2 regions of the Streptomyces sp. WY228 genome follow, and region 1 is predicted to be linked to the other one. Evidence: riboswitches for the same ligand, from Rfam matches in the RefSeq annotation. Region 1 holds a riboswitch; the other holds the start of a gene.

What was found. A riboswitch is a leader RNA that binds a small molecule or an ion and turns the genes downstream of it on or off. The one in region 1 is predicted to bind S-adenosylmethionine.
Region 2: another riboswitch for S-adenosylmethionine. It lies ahead of KV381_RS08520 (aminotransferase class V-fold PLP-dependent enzyme); the one in region 1 lies ahead of thrC (threonine synthase).

The regions. Positions count from the first base shown of each region.
Region 1 is NZ_CP079114.1:4,742,070-4,749,628, reverse strand. It holds gene groL (chaperonin GroEL) at 1-184, opposite strand, end outside; gene KV381_RS20680 (cold-shock protein) at 553-759, opposite strand; gene KV381_RS20675 (MoaD/ThiS family protein) at 1,205-1,483, opposite strand; gene thrC (threonine synthase) at 1,519-2,814, opposite strand; SAM riboswitch class I at 2,833-2,960, opposite strand; gene KV381_RS20665 (glucosyl-3-phosphoglycerate synthase) at 3,114-4,064, shown strand; gene KV381_RS20660 (trehalose-6-phosphate synthase) at 4,129-5,520, shown strand; gene otsB (trehalose-phosphatase) at 5,540-6,391, opposite strand; gene KV381_RS20650 (ABC transporter ATP-binding protein) at 6,594-7,538, shown strand; gene KV381_RS20645 (ABC transporter permease) at 7,535-7,559, shown strand, end outside.
Region 2 is NZ_CP079114.1:1,985,253-1,992,811, reverse strand. It holds gene KV381_RS08530 (cytochrome bc complex cytochrome b subunit) at 1-1,536, shown strand, start outside; gene trpD (anthranilate phosphoribosyltransferase) at 1,660-2,724, shown strand; SAM riboswitch class IV at 2,821-2,938, shown strand; gene KV381_RS08520 (aminotransferase class V-fold PLP-dependent enzyme) at 3,318-4,697, shown strand; gene KV381_RS08515 (Lrp/AsnC family transcriptional regulator) at 4,770-5,051, opposite strand; gene KV381_RS08510 (rhomboid family intramembrane serine protease) at 5,048-5,797, opposite strand; gene KV381_RS08505 (hypothetical protein) at 5,991-6,233, shown strand; gene KV381_RS08500 (NYN domain-containing protein) at 6,273-7,559, shown strand, end outside.

The DNA of each region.
Region 1 (7,559 bases):
CGAGCTCGATCTCCTTGGCGATGGAAACACCATCGTTGGTGATCGTGGGCGCGCCCCACTTCTTCTCGAGGACGACGTTACGGCCCTTGGGGCCGAGGGTGACCTTGACGGCGTCGGCGAGCTGGTTCATCCCGCGCTCGAGACCGCGCCGTGCCTCCTCGTCGAACGCGATGATCTTGGCCATGTGAAGTGGTCCTCCCGGACAGGGGTGGATTTCTCCGGACCGAGAGGCGCCCGCGACGGACGGCCAGCGTGCGTGGTGGTTCCTTGCCCCACCGCGCCTGCGGGCCTCACCGGCCCGGTCCAAGTTCTGTCACTCTCACCTGGAGAGTGCTAACGCCAATGATTAGCACTCGACCCCTGCGAGTGCAAGCGTCCCTCGTCGGATGTGGACAGCGGCGGCGTCGGATGCGGACGTCGGCGCGCCCCCGCGACCGGTCACCGGACCGGATCGCCGGACCGGGCCACCGGACGCGCGTAGGGCCCGATCCCCCTGATCCGGGGTTCGGGCCCTACGGGCGTGAGTGGTGTCGTCGGACGACCGCGCCGAGCTCAGCCGACGGCGAGCTTGACCATGTCGGCCTGGGGCCCCTTCTGGCCCTGCGAGATCTCGAATTCAACTCGCTGACCCTCTTCGAGGGTGCGGTACCCGTCCATCTGGATCGCGCTGTAGTGGACGAAAACATCCGCACCACCGTCGACCGCGATGAAGCCGTACCCCTTCTCCGCGTTGAACCACTTGACGGTGCCCTGAGCCATGCCTAACTCCCCTATTACTGGCCCTTGCACGGGACCGCACTTCGCGGACCCGGGTCGGAACTCACCCTCCGACAGGAGAGGGTGTGCGGCGCCGCAGCGCGTCGACCGCGGCCGAATGTATCCGCCCAACTGCCCTCTGCAACAGGTCAATCGGACGAGAAATCTGGGCGCGGAAGAACACGCGAATATGCGGGTTTGCTGAGATTTACGGGCAAGTCGGGCCAGGCAAAGGGCACTTATGCCGCAAGAGGTTCACGCACTTTGGCTGCTTCTTATCGGGGCCGGGCGCATTCTCATATGCGGGCGGCACGGGCAGCGGATGGGGCTTCCCCAACTGTACCGTGCTCAACCATGCAGAATTGCCCCCTCCGCTTCTCTCGCGGAGGGGGCAATCGTGGTCACTCAGAGGTGCGGTGGGGGCCGCCGTGGAGCGGCCCGGGGCGGTTCAGCAACCGCCGGCGACCGCGGGGATGATCGAGACGCCGGCGCCGTCCGGCGTGGCCGCGTCCAGGCCGCCCTCGAAGCGCACGTCGTCGTCGTTGACGTACACGTTCACGAAGCGGCGCAGCTTGCCCTGGTCGTCCAGGACGCGGGCGGCGATGCCCGGGTGGTCCTTCTCCAGGGACTCGATGACCTCGGAGAGCTTCGCGCCCTCCGCCGGGACCTCGGCCTGGCCGCCCGTGTACGTACGGAGGATGGTGGGGATGCGGACCTTGACGCTCATGGTGGTGCCCTTCTTCCTTCGGTACGGGGTGGTCGTCAGGCGGTGCCGAGGCCCGCGGCGCGGAAGGCGTCCAGGCTCGGCTTGATGGTGGCCGTGGCCTGCGAGGTGGCGGAGACCGCGTCGAGCGTCTTCAGGCCGTCGCCGGTGTTGACGACGACGGTGGTGAGCGTCGGGTCGATGACGCCGGCCTCGATGAGCTTCTTCGTCACGCCGAGCGTCACCCCGCCCGCCGTCTCGCCGAAGATGCCCTCGGTGCGGGCCAGCAGCTTGATCGCATCGACGACCTGCTCGTCGGTGACGTCCTCCACCGCACCGCCGGTGCGGCGGGCGATGTCCAGGACGTACGGGCCGTCGGCCGGGTTGCCGATGGCCAGCGACTTGGCGATGGTGTTCGGCTTCTGGGGCCGTACGACGTCGTGACCGGCCTTGAAGGCGGCGGAGACCGGGGAGCAGCCCTCGGCCTGGGCGCCGAAGATCTTGTACGGCCGGTCCTCGACGAGTCCGAGCTTGATCAGCTCCTGGAGCCCCTTGTCGATCTTCGTGAGCTGGGAACCGGACGCGATCGGGATGACGATCTGGTCGGGCAGCCGCCAGCCGAGCTGCTCGCAGATCTCGTACGCCAGCGTCTTGGAGCCCTCGCCGTAGTACGGGCGGAGGTTGACGTTGACGAAGCCCCAGCCCTCGCCGAGCGGGTCGCCGATGAGCTCCGAGCAGAAGCGGTTGACGTCGTCGTAGTTGCCCTCGATGCCGACCAGTTCACCGCCGTACACCGCGGCCATGACGACCTTGCCCTGCTCCAGGTCGTGCGGGATGAACACGCAGGAGCGCAGTCCGGCGCGGGCGGCGGCGGCGCCGACGGCTCCGGCCAGGTTGCCCGTGGAGGAGCAGGAGAGGGTGGTGAAACCGAAGGCGCGGGCGGCCTCGACGGCGATCGCGACGACGCGGTCCTTGAAGGAGTGCGTCGGGTTGCCGGAGTCGTCCTTGACGTACAGGCCACCGGTGACGCCCAGCTCACGGGCGAGGTTGTCGGCCTTGACCAGCTTGGTGAAGCCGGGGTTGATGTTGGGCTTCTCCGCGACATCGGAGGGCACCGGCAGCAGCGGTGCGTAGCGCCAGATGTTGTCCGGACCGGCCTCGATGCGCTTCCGCAGCTCCTCCGGGGAGCCGGTGGGCAGGTCGTAGGCCACTTCCAGCGGTCCGAAACAGGACGCACAGGCGAAAAGGGGGCCGAGCTCGAAACGCTCGCCGCACTCGCGGCAGGAAAGCGCCGCGGCGGGACCGAGGTCCACGGGGGCGGTGGTGGCATTACCTGCAACGGTCTGAACAGCCATGATGGCGGAGGCCCTTTCTCCTCATCTTCCTTGCGACGCATTTCGCCACAAGACGGAATTGGCACCTTCCCCACCGTGACCTCGCGGTCGGCAGGAGGGTTGCCGGGACTTCAACGGGCCGTTCCCTCAGTCCCTCTGGATGAGCTCTATGGCGCTGGATCTTCGATCCAGGCGTTTATGTGCGGTCCGACCCCGACATGCGACGGCCATACGCGTTGTTCAAGACTGTAACCGAAGCATCGGACCGTTGAGATAGTCGTCCGAACCGCGAGATGGATCACACACAGGGAGTGCCGACCGTGCTCGAAGAGGTGGAACGCTGGCTGACCAGGCGTTCCTGGTCGTCCGGCGACCGCCCGCTGAACCGGCTCACCGACGCCCGGGACGCCGATCCGCGCCGTACGTCGGTGAGCGTGGTCCTGCCCGCGCTGAACGAGGAGGCCACGGTCGGCGCGATCGTGGCGACGATCCGCCGGGAGCTGATGGAGAAGGTCCGGCTGGTCGACGAGCTCGTGGTGATCGACTCCGGCTCCACCGACGCCACCGCCGCCGTGGCCCGGGCGGCGGGCGCGCGGGTGGTCCACCGGGACGCGATCCTGCCCCGGATCCCGGCCCTGCCCGGCAAGGGCGAGGTGCTGTGGCGGTCGCTCCTGGTGACCAGCGGCGAGATCGTCTGCTTCGTGGACGCCGACCTCAAGGACTTCTCGGCGGACTTCGTCTCGGGCACGATCGGCCCGCTGCTCACCGACCCCACGGTCCAGTTCGTCAAGGCGATGTACGACCGTCCGCTCGGCGACAGGGCAGGTCAGGGCGGCCGGGTCACCGAACTGGTGGCACGGCCGCTGCTCAATCTGCACTGGCCGCAGCTGGCCGGATTCGTACAGCCGCTGGGCGGCGAGTACGCGGTGCGGCGGTCCCTGCTGGAGCGGCTGCCGTTCCCGGTCGGTTACGGAGTGGAGCTGGGCCTGCTGGTGGACGCCCTGCACACGGTGGGCCTGGACGCGCTGGGCCAGGTCGACGTCGGCGTACGCATCCACCGCCACCAGGACGGGCAGGCGCTGGGCCGGATGGCGGCGGCGATCTACCGCACGGCGCAGCTGCGGCTCTCCCGTGGCCATCTGGTGCGGCCCGCGCTGACCCAGTTCGAACGCGGCGAGGACGGCTTCGTGCCGCGCACCCATGCGGTGGACACGGAGGAGCGGCCGCCGATGCGGGAGATCGCGGAGTACGCGGAGCGCCACGCGGCGTGAGCGGGCGGGGCGCGTGCCCCTCCGAGGCGTTTGGCGGCTTCCCGAACGGGCTAGGTTCCGCTACATGGTCTCCGAGCACACGTCTTCCTCGAACGCCCAGGTCCTCGTCGCGTCCAACCGCGGCCCGGTCACGTACACGCTCGGCGAGGACGGGACGCTGGACTCCAAGCGCGGCGGCGGCGGTCTCGTCTCCGGGCTGAGCGCCGTCGACGACAAGCTGTGGGTCTGCGCGGCCCTCGGCGACGGGGACCGCGAGGCGGTGCGCCGCGGGGTCGGCGAGGAGGGCGTGCGGATGCTCGACATCGACGCCGAGGTGCACGCCGACGCGTACAACGGCATCGCGAACTCGGTGCTGTGGTTCGTCCACCACCTGCTGTACCAGACCCCCGTCGAGCCGGTCTTCGACACGGAGTTCCGGCGGCAGTGGGCGGCGTACGAGACGTACAACCGGGCCTTCGCGGAGGCGCTGGCGGAGGAGGCGGGGCCGGGGGCGGCGGTCCTGGTCCAGGACTACCACCTGGCCCTGGTCCCCGGCATGCTCCGCGAACTGCGCCCGGACCTGCGGATCGGCCACTTCTCGCACACCCCGTGGGCCCCGGTGGACTACTTCCGGCTGCTGCCCGACGACATCGCCGAGCAGCTGCTGCGCGGCATCCTCGGCGCGGACCGGGCCGCGTTCCTGACCCGTCGCTGGGCGGACGCGTTCATCGGCTGCTGTACGGAGATCCTCGGCGGCACGGGCCGGACCAGGGTCGGGGTGCACGGCCTCGGGGCCGACGCGGACTTCCTGCGCCGGCGCTCGCACGAGGCGGACGTGGACGAGCGGATGGCGGCGCTGCGCGAGCAGGTGGGCGAGGGCAGGAAGACGATCGTCCGGGTGGACCGCACCGAGCTGTCCAAGAACATCGTGCGCGGCCTGCACGCCTACCGCACGCTGCTGGACACCCGCCCCGAGTGGCGCGAGCGCGTCGTCCACATCGCCTTCGCCTACCCCTCCCGGCAGGACCTCGCCGTCTACCGGGACTACACGGCGGCGGTGCAGACCCTGGCCACGGAGATCAACGCGGCGTACGGCACGGAGAGCTGGACCCCGGTGGTCCTCCACGTCAAGGACGACTTCGCCCGCTCGCTGGCCGCGTACCGCCTGGCGGACGTGGCGCTGGTCAACCCGATCCGCGACGGCATGAACCTGGTCGCCAAGGAGGTCCCCGTCGTCTCCGACCACGGCTGCGCGCTGGTGCTGTCGCGGGAGGCGGGGGCGTACGAGGAGCTGGGCGAGGACGCGATCGTGGTGAACCCGTACGACGTGACGGGCACGGCGGAGGCCCTGCACGAGGCGCTGACGATGAGCGGGGACGAGCGGTCGGGCCGCACGAAGCGGCTCGCGGAGGCGGCGACCGCGCTCCCGCCGCAGCAGTGGTTCCTGGACCAGCTGGAGGCGCTGCGGGAGGGGTGAGCCGAGGTCCTGGCCCGGCTCAGATCCGCTCGGCCAGGGCCGCCAGGAACGCGACGACGGCGGCCGGTCCCGGCACCGACAGGTCGGCGCGCTCGGCCAGTTCGGGCACCTCGGTGCTGCCGCTGCACACCAGGAGACCGGGGATGCCGTCCGGGCCCTCGCTGCGCAGCTTCTCCACCGCGGCGAACGCGGCGAGGTCCCCGAGGTCGTCGCCCGCGTAGATCACGGACTCCGCGTCCAGCTCGGCGACGAACCCGGCGAGCGCGACGCCCTTGTCCATGCCGGGCGGGCGCAACTCCAGGACCAGGCGGCCCGGTTCGACGATCAGCCCGTGCCGCGCGGCCAGCTCGCCGAGGGGTCCGCGCAGCGACTCGAAGGCCGCCTGCGGGTCCTCGGCGCGCCGGGTGTGCACGGCGACGGCCTGGCCCTTCTCCTCGATCCAGGTGCCATTCCACGCACCGAACTCGTGCAGTACGCCGGGGAGTTCGGCGCGCACGGCGGTGACGCCCGGATGCGGGGCGGGCGCGTGGACGGTGCCGGTGACGGCGTCCCAGCGCTCGGCCCCGTAATGCCCGAGCACGACGAGGTGTTCCAGGCCGGGCACGCCCGCGAAGCCTCCGTAGCGCACGGCGACGCCCGCCGGGCGGCCGGTGATCACGGCGACGGCGGCGACCTTCGGCGCGAGCGCGGCGAGCGCGGCCACGGTGCCGGGGTGGGCGCGGGCCTGTTCGGGGTCCGGGACGATGTCGGCGAGCGTGCCGTCGAAGTCGAGGGCGACGACCGCGCGGTCGGGCCGGGCGAGCACGGCGTCGAGCCCCTCGCGGCCGGCCGGGGTGGTCGGGTTCGGAAGACTTTCCGGGTGGCTGCCCATGGGGCGAGCCTAACGGGTACGGGGCCACTGCCGCCGGGTTCGGCCGCGACCGGGGCGCCACCCCGGCAAACCCACCTCCCCTCTTCCCGCCCCCTCCCTCCCCGGCCTGCCTCACTTGACAGTCATTCCCTCACGACTCCATGATTCCATTAATTGATTCATGGAATCACGATCACGGATTCACGGAACCGAGGTGAGGCGCGTGGCACACACGAGCACCCCGAACGCGACGTCCGGCAGCTGGGCGCTGGAGGCCCGCGGCCTGGGCAAGCGCTACCGGCGCGGCTGGGCGCTGCGCGACTGCTCCTTCCGGATCCCGGCCGGCCGCATCTGCGGTCTGGTCGGCCCGAACGGAGCCGGCAAGAGCACCCTGCTCGGGCTGGCGACCCGGCAGGTGCAGCCGACCACCGGCGAGCTGCGGATCTTCGGCGTACCGGTCGACGACCCCGCCGTGATGCCCACCTTCGCGTTCCTCGGGCAGGAGAAGCCGCTGTTCAAGCGGTTCACCGTGGCCGAGACCCTGCGGATGGGCGCCGAGCTGAACCCCGGCTGGGACGCGGTGGCGGCGGAGCGGATCGTCCGCGCGGGCAATGTCCCCTTCGACGCGCGGGTCGGCACGCTCTCCGGCGGCCAGCGCACCCGCGTGGCCTTCGCGCTGGCCTTCGGCAAGCGGCCCGACCTGCTGCTCCTGGACGAGCCGATGTCGGACCTCGACCCGCTGGCCCGCGACGAGATGAGCACCCTGCTGATGGCGGAGGCCGTCGAACGCGGCACCACGGTGGTGATGTCCTCGCACATGCTGACCGAGCTGGAGGACATGTGCGACTACCTGCTGGTCGTCGCCGAGGGCCGGATCCGGATGGCCGGTGACGCCGACGCGCTGGTCCCGGCCCACGCCCTGGTCACCGGCGTGACCCGGGACGGCGCGCTGCCGCCCGAGCTCGACCACCACACGGTCGTCGAAACCCGCCTCCAGGGACGGCAGTTCCAGGCGATGATCCGGCCGAAGGGCCCGCTCCCGGCGGACTGGGAGACGGCCGAACCCTCCTTGGAGGAAGTCCTCCTCGCCCATCTCCGCTCCCCGGACGCGCCCTCCCTCTACACCCAGGGCGCCCGCGTCGAGGCCGAAGGGACCCAGGCCGCATGAGCACCACCCTCACCGAGAAGC
Region 2 (7,559 bases), 2.8 Mb from region 1:
GCCAAGGCCAACATGCGCAAGATCTTCCCAGACCACTGGTCCTTCATGCTCGGTGAGGTCTGCCTCTACAGCTTCATCATCATCATCCTCACGGGTGTGTATCTGACGCTGTTCTTCCAGCCGAGCATGGGCGAGATCGTCTACCACGGTCCGTACGAGCCCATGCAGGGCATCCGGATGTCCGAGGCCTACGCCTCGACCCTGAAGATCAGCTTCGAGGTCCGCGGCGGTCTGCTCGTCCGGCAGATCCACCACTGGGCCGCGCTGATCTTCCTGGCCGGCATGTTCGTGCACATGATGCGCGTCTTCTTCACGGGCGCCTTCCGCAAGCCGCGCGAGATCAACTGGCTCTTCGGCTTCCTGCTGTTCGTGCTCGGCATGTTCACCGGGTTCACCGGCTACTCCCTCCCGGACGACCTGCTCTCCGGTACGGGTGTCCGCTTCACCCAGGGCGCGATCCTGTCCGTGCCGATCGTCGGCACGTACATCTCGATGTTCCTGTTCGGCGGCGAGTTCCCCGGCCACGACTTCGTGGCCCGGTTCTACTCGATCCACATCCTGCTGCTGCCGGGCATCATGCTCGGCCTGCTGGTGGCGCACCTGATCCTGGTCTTCTACCACAAGCACACGCAGTTCGCGGGTCCCGGCCGGACCAACAAGAACGTCGTCGGCATGCCGCTGCTGCCCGTGTACATGGCGAAGGCCGGAGGGTTCTTCTTCCTCGTCTTCGGCGTCATCGCGGCCATCTCGGCCATCGCCACGATCAACCCGATCTGGGGGATCGGCCCGTACCGGGTCGACCAGGTGTCCACCGGCGCCCAGCCCGACTGGTACATGGGCTTCGCCGAGGGTCTGGTGCGTGTGATGCCGGGCTGGGAGATCAACCTGTGGGGCCACACGCTCGTCCTGGGCGTGTTCATCCCGCTGGTCGCCTTCGGCCTGGTGCTCGGTGTCATCGCGCTCTACCCGTTCATCGAGTCCTGGATCACCGGCGACAAGCGCGAGCACCACATCCTGGACCGCCCGCGCAACGCCCCGACGCGTACCGCGTTCGGCGTCGCCTGGATCACGGCGTACTTCGTCGGCCTCGTCGGCGGTGGAAACGACCTGTGGGCCACGCACTTCCACCTGTCGATCAACTCGATCACCTGGTTCGTCCGGATCTTCTTCTTCGCCGGACCGGTCATCGCGTTCATCGTCACCAAGCGGATCTGCCTCGGCCTCCAGCGCCGCGACAAGGAGAAGGTGCTGCACGGTCGTGAGACCGGCATCATCAAGCGCCTGCCGCACGGTGAGTTCGTCGAGATCCACGAGCCGCTCAGCCAGGGGCAGCTGCACACGCTCACGGCGCACGAGCAGTACACGCCGCTCGAACTCGGCCCCGCGGTCGACGAGAACGGCGTCAAGCGCAAGATCTCCCCGGTGCAGAAGCTGCGCGCCAAGCTCAGCAAGGGCTACTTCGCCGACGGGAACCAGATCCCCAAGGCGACCCCCGAGGAGTACAAGGAGATCAGCGAGAGCCACAGCCACCACTGATCGCCTTACCTGATCGCCACCGCGAGAGCCCCGTCCACTCGATGGACGGGGCTCTTCGCGGTCCTCCCGGCTGGATAGGGTGGAGCCGATCCTTCTGACCGGCTGTGGACCCTGGAGCGGACCATGAACGTTGTGACCCCGAGCGGCGGCGACAGCGTGGCGGCCCACTCCTGGCCCGGCCTCCTGAACCCCCTGCTGCGCGGCGAGAACCTCAGCTCCGACGAGACCGCCTGGGCCATGGACCGCATCATGAGCGGCGAGGCCACCGACGCGCAGATCGCCGGGTTCGCCGTCGCGCTGCGGGCCAAGGGCGAGACCGTCGACGAGGTCACCGGACTCGTCCGCGCGATGTACGCCCACGCCAACACCATCCAGGTGCCCGGCCGAACCGTCGACATCGTCGGCACCGGCGGCGACCTCGCCAAGACGGTCAACATCTCGACCATGTCGGCGATCGTCATCGCCGGCACCGGCGCCAAGGTCGTCAAGCACGGCAACCGCGCCGCCTCCTCCGCGAGCGGCTCCTCCGACGTACTGGAGAAGCTCGGCGTCAACCTGGAGCTGACCCCGCAGCGGGTCGTCGAGGTCGCCGAGGCGGCGGGCATCACCTTCTGCTTCGCCGTGAAGTTCCACCCCGCCCTGCGGTACGCCGCCAAGGCCCGCAAGGAGCTCGGCGCGCAGACCACGTTCAACATCCTGGGCCCCCTCACCAACCCGGCCCAGGTGCGCGCCCAGGCGGTCGGGGTCGCCGACGCCCGGATGGCGCCCATCGTCGCGGGCGTGCTCGCCGACCGGGGCAACTCCGCGCTGGTCTTCCGCGGCGACGACGGGCTCGACGAGCTGACCACCACCGCCACCTCCCGGGTCTGGGTGGTCCGCGACGGCGCGGTCCGCGAGGAGGCCTTCGACCCGCGCGACGTCGGGCTGCCCATCGTGCCCGTCGAGGCGCTGCGCGGAGCCGACGCCTCGTACAACGCCGATGTGGCCCGCCGCCTGCTGGACGGCGAGACGGGCGCGGTACGGGAAGCGGTGCTGCTCAACTCGGCGGCCGCCCTGGTCGCGCTGGACCCGGGCGCCGGTCCGCTGGCCGAGCAGCTCGCGGCGAAGATCGCGGTGGCGGCCGAGGCCATCGACTCCGGAGCCGCCAAGCGTGCGCTGGAGCGCTGGATCGCGGCGAGCAACGCCTGAGCGGAGTCCCAGGCGCACGCGGTGTGACGCAGGGCGCAGTCCGGATGCCGGACTGCGCCCTTGCGCGTGTGCACACGTATGGCAAGATGCTGCGCAGGTCATGAGTGACAGCGACTACGGCCCCGGCCCGCTGTCCGGCAACCCTCCGTCCGTGGCGGGGTGCCCCGGGTGAAGACCAGGCCGTAGGCAGCGAGGTCTGCGGCAAGCGCGGGCCCCTCGGCATCCAGCGGATGCCAGCCCCCGGGGTCCTGGTCCCTAGGGAGCCTTCTGTGAGCAAGCGAATGCGCTAGGGCCTGTCGTCACATTCCCGTCTGCCGGGCGACGCCTGGCACGCACGCTCGCGGCGTTGCCGAAATGGCCAAGTAGCTCCGCTACGAGACCATTCCGGCGCCTTGCGATCGCACGCACCATGCGCCGCCCGGCCGCCCTTCGGGCGACGACGGGAATGTGACGACAGGCCCTAGGGCTCGTCCCAGGGCTTCTCCATGCCCTGTGCTGACCGCCCTTCTTCAGCGCACCTTCTTCCTTCTTTCTCCGCGCCGTCGCGTATCCGCAGGCGCGTGGATTTCGCCTGCCTGTTACGGGAGTTCGCCATGTCTGTCTCCACCGCTGTCCTCGATTCGTCGGTTTGTGCACCGCTGCCCGTTCTGGGGCAGGACGTCACGGTTCCGCTCGTCACCGGCGGTGAGGTCACCTACGCCGCGCTCGACTACGCCGCCAGCGCCCCCGCCCTCCAGCGGGTCTGGGACGACGTCGCCGCGTACGCCCCGTACTACGGCAGCGTCCACCGCGGCGCCGGCTACCTCTCGCAGCTCTCCACCGACCTCTTCGAGAACAGCCGCCGCACGGTCGCGGAGTTCCTCGGCTGCCGCGCCGAGGACCAGGTGGTCTTCACCCGCTCCACCACCGACTCCCTCAACCTGCTGGCCGCCGCGATCCCCGCCGACTGCCAGGTCTTCGTGTACGAGACCGAGCACCACGCCTCCCTGCTGCCCTGGCGCGACGCCCAGGTCACCTACCTCAACGCGCCCCGCACCCCGGCCCAGGCGGTGGAGACCCTGGAGCGCGCGCTCGCCGACCGCGACCCCTACGGCCCGGCCCTCGTCTGCGTCACCGGCGCCTCCAATGTGACCGGCGAGCTGTGGCCGGTGCGGGAACTGGCCGCCGCCGCCCACGCGCACGGCGCCCGCATCGTCCTGGACGCCGCCCAGCTCGCCCCGCACCACCCCGTCGACATCGACGAACTGGACGTCGACTGGGTCGCGTTCTCCGGCCACAAGCTGTACGCGCCCTTCGGCTCCGGGGTCCTGGCCGGCCGCGCCGACTGGCTCCAGGAGGCCGAGCCGTACCTCGCCGGCGGCGGCGCCTCCCGCAAGGTCGCCCGGCGCGCCGACGGTGGTGTGGACGTCGACTGGCACACCACGGCCGCCCGCCACGAGGCCGGTTCGCCCAACGTCATCGGCGTCTACTCCATCGCCTCCGCCTGCAAGGCCCTGACCGAGGCGGGCTTCGACTCCCTGGTGGCCCGGGAGCAGGAGCTGGTGGGCCGGGTCCGTGAGGGTCTGGCGGCGGTGCCCGAGGTGCAGGTGCTCTCGCTGTTCGGCGACGACGCGCCCCGGGTCGGCGTCATCTCCTTCGTGGTGCGCGGCTGGAACAGCTCGCACTTCGCCGCCGCGCTCTCCGCGGAGTACGGCATCGGCGTCCGCGACGGTCTCTTCTGCGCCCACCCGCTCGTGCGCACCCTGCTCGGCAGCGACCCGCAGGACCCGGGCGAGTGCGGCGCCCCCGAGGCCGAGCCGGGCGAGCGGTCTCTCAACGCGATCCGCGTCAGCTTCGGCGCCGGTACCCCCGACGAGCACATCGACCGCTTCCTGCGCGCGGTGACCGAGCTGGTCCGCGAGGGCGCCCAGTGGAAGTACCGCACCGAGGACGGCCGCTGCGTCCCGGACCGCGGCGAGGCCGCCCAGGTCTGAGGACGCGACCGTACGGAAACACCTCGGCCGGGGACGGGCGCGCTGCCCGTCCCCGGCCGAGGTGTGCCGGAGTTACGCGTCGAGGCCGATGGCGAACGCGGCTTCCAGGTCGTGCTGGGAGTACGTACGGAACGCCACATGGGTGTCGGTGCCCTCGACGCCCGGGATCTTGCTGATCCGGCCGGGGATGACATCGGCGAGGTCGTCGTGCCGGGCGACCCGGACCATGGCGATCAGGTCGTAGGTGCCGGTGACGGAGAAGACCTCGCTGACGCTGTCCAGCGCGGCGATGGCCTCGGCGATCTCCGGAATCCGGTCCACGCTGGTCTTGATGAGCACGATCGCGGTGATCACGGCTGGCTGTCTCCCTCGGTGGCTGGAACCTTCACTCTAGCCCTCCGCCCATAACGCACCCACGCGTACAGGAACCCGACCGCGAACCCGGCCACATGCGCCAGATACGCCACTCCCGGCCCCGCGTCCGCGCCCTGCGCCGCGGCCCACTGGAGGGCGAACCAGAAGACCAGCACGATCCAGGCGGGGAAGCGCAGCGGCAGGAAGAAGAGGAACGGGAACAGGCTGGTCACCCGGGTCTTCGGGAAGAGGTACAGGAACGCGCCGAGCACCGCCGAGATCGCGCCGGACGCGCCGACCAGCGTCTGCGCGGAGTCCGCGTGCGCCGCCGCGTAACAGACCAGCGCCACATAGCCGCAGCCCACGTAGAACAGCGCGAACTGCACCCGGCCCATGCGTTCCTCGGCCATCGCGCCGAACACGTACAGGAACAGCAGGTTGCCCAGCAGATGCAGCCAGCTGCCGTGCACGAACAGCGCGGTGAACGGCGTGATCAGGGCGTGCGCCGAGCCCTCCCACAGCTCCGCCGGGATCACCCCCCACCGCTCGAAGTACCCGGCCTGCGCGGCGAGCAGCGCGTCCTCGCTCCGGTGGGCGGCGCCGCCGAATCCGGAGAGCGGGCTGATCAGGAAGACCACGCCGCAGACGCCGATCAGTCCGTACGTGACCGGGGCGCCGCTCGACGCCGCCGCGTCCCGGATCCTCCCCGCCGTGGTCCGCCAGTCGGCCTGCCGCCACTCGATCATGTACAGAGCATGACGTACCGGCGGAGAACGGGACGGAGCGCCTCGCCGTGCCGATGCCTATACGCGAGGCCGTAGGGTTACGCCAGGACTTCCGCAGTTCGACGGCGCACCGCGAGATCCTTGACGTAGACAGGTGGAGTCGCGGCGGCGCGCCCGGCGCGGACTCCTGGAGACGACGAAAGAGGACGCAACGATGACGACGGTTCCCCTGCCGACCGACTCGACCCGCTGGCGCTGCACCCTGTGCGGCAACCTCACGCGCTTCGACGTGACCCGTTCCTCCAAGGTCGTGGAGTACGTGCACCTCGACCTGGCCGGTGAGTCGAGTGTCGAGGAGCGGGAGGTCGTCAGTGAGACCATCGAGTCGGTCCGCTGTCGTTGGTGCAACGCGGTGGATCAGATCGAACTGGTGGACAGGCCGGGTGCCGCTTCCTGAGGGAGCGCACCCTTCGACATATCTATGGGGTGACGGACGGTGGATCAGCCGACCAGCGGCGCCGGACCGGCCGATGCGGCCGACGGCGGTGCAGAGGCGCTCGGCCGTCCGCTGCCCGAGGGTGTGCGACGGCGGGTCGTCGCGCTGGTCTCGGACGCCTTCGGCGGACTGACCGTCTCCGAACTGCCCGCCCAGCTGCGGCAGTACGCCCGGTTCACCCCGACCCGGCGGGCCAAGTTCGCCGGGAACGCGATGGCCGCCGCGCTGGAGAGCGACGCCCTGTTCCGGCAGCGCATCGGTGAACGGCTGGCCCAGTCCCAGCCGGAGCTGACCGGTGCGCTGGAGGCGGGGTCGCCGCCCGCCGCCGCCGATCCCCTCGATGTGGCCGCGGCCGCCTATGTGCTGCGCCCGGCCGGCTGGGTCAAGCTGGTCGAGGCGGCCGGCGAGGAGGTCCAGCGCGCCGACGCCGAACGGGCGGACGAGGAGACCCGGCGCGAACTGGAGCAGCTGCGCGAGGAGCTGGAGCGGGCCCGCGCCCACACCCGCACCGAGACCGAGCGGCTGCGCACCGAGCTGGAGGCGGCCCGCAAGGAGGCCGAGTCGCTGCACCGCAAGCTGCGCAGCGCGCTCAGCGAGGTGAAGCGCGGCGAGGCGGCCCTGCGCCGCAGCGCCGCCGAGGCCGACGCCGTACGGGCCGATTCGGCCGCCCAGCTCTCCGCAGTGGAGAGCGAGTCGCGGCGGCTCAAGGGGCGGCTGGGGGAGGCCGAGGCGGCCCTGGAGGCGAGCCGGCGGGCCGCCCGCGAGGGCCGCTCGGTGGAGGACATGCGGCTGCGGCTGCTCCTGGACACCGTGCTGGACGCGGCCTCGGGGCTGCGCCGAGAGCTGGCGCTGCCCCCGGCGACGACGCATCCCGCCGACACCGTGGACGCGCTGGAGCCGGGCCGGATGTCGCCCAAGGACATTGCCACGCGGGCGCTTTCGGAGACCGATCCGGCTCTCCTCGACCAGCTGCTGGCGCTGCCGCAGGCCCACCTCATCGTGGACGGCTACAACGTCACCAAGACCGGCTATCCGCAGATGCCGCTGGAGAAGCAGCGGTTGCGGCTGCTGGGCGGCCTCTCGGTGCTCGCGGCGCAGACCGGCGCGGAGATGACCTGTGTCTTCGACGGGGCCGAACTGGCCGCCCCGGTGCTGCTCGCCCCGCCGAGAGGCGTACGGGTGCTGTTCAGCAAGCCCGGTGTCACGGCGGACGAGGTGATCCGTCAACTGGCCCGCGCGGAACCGCCGGGGCGGCCCGTGGTCGTCGTCTCGACCGACCGCGAGGTG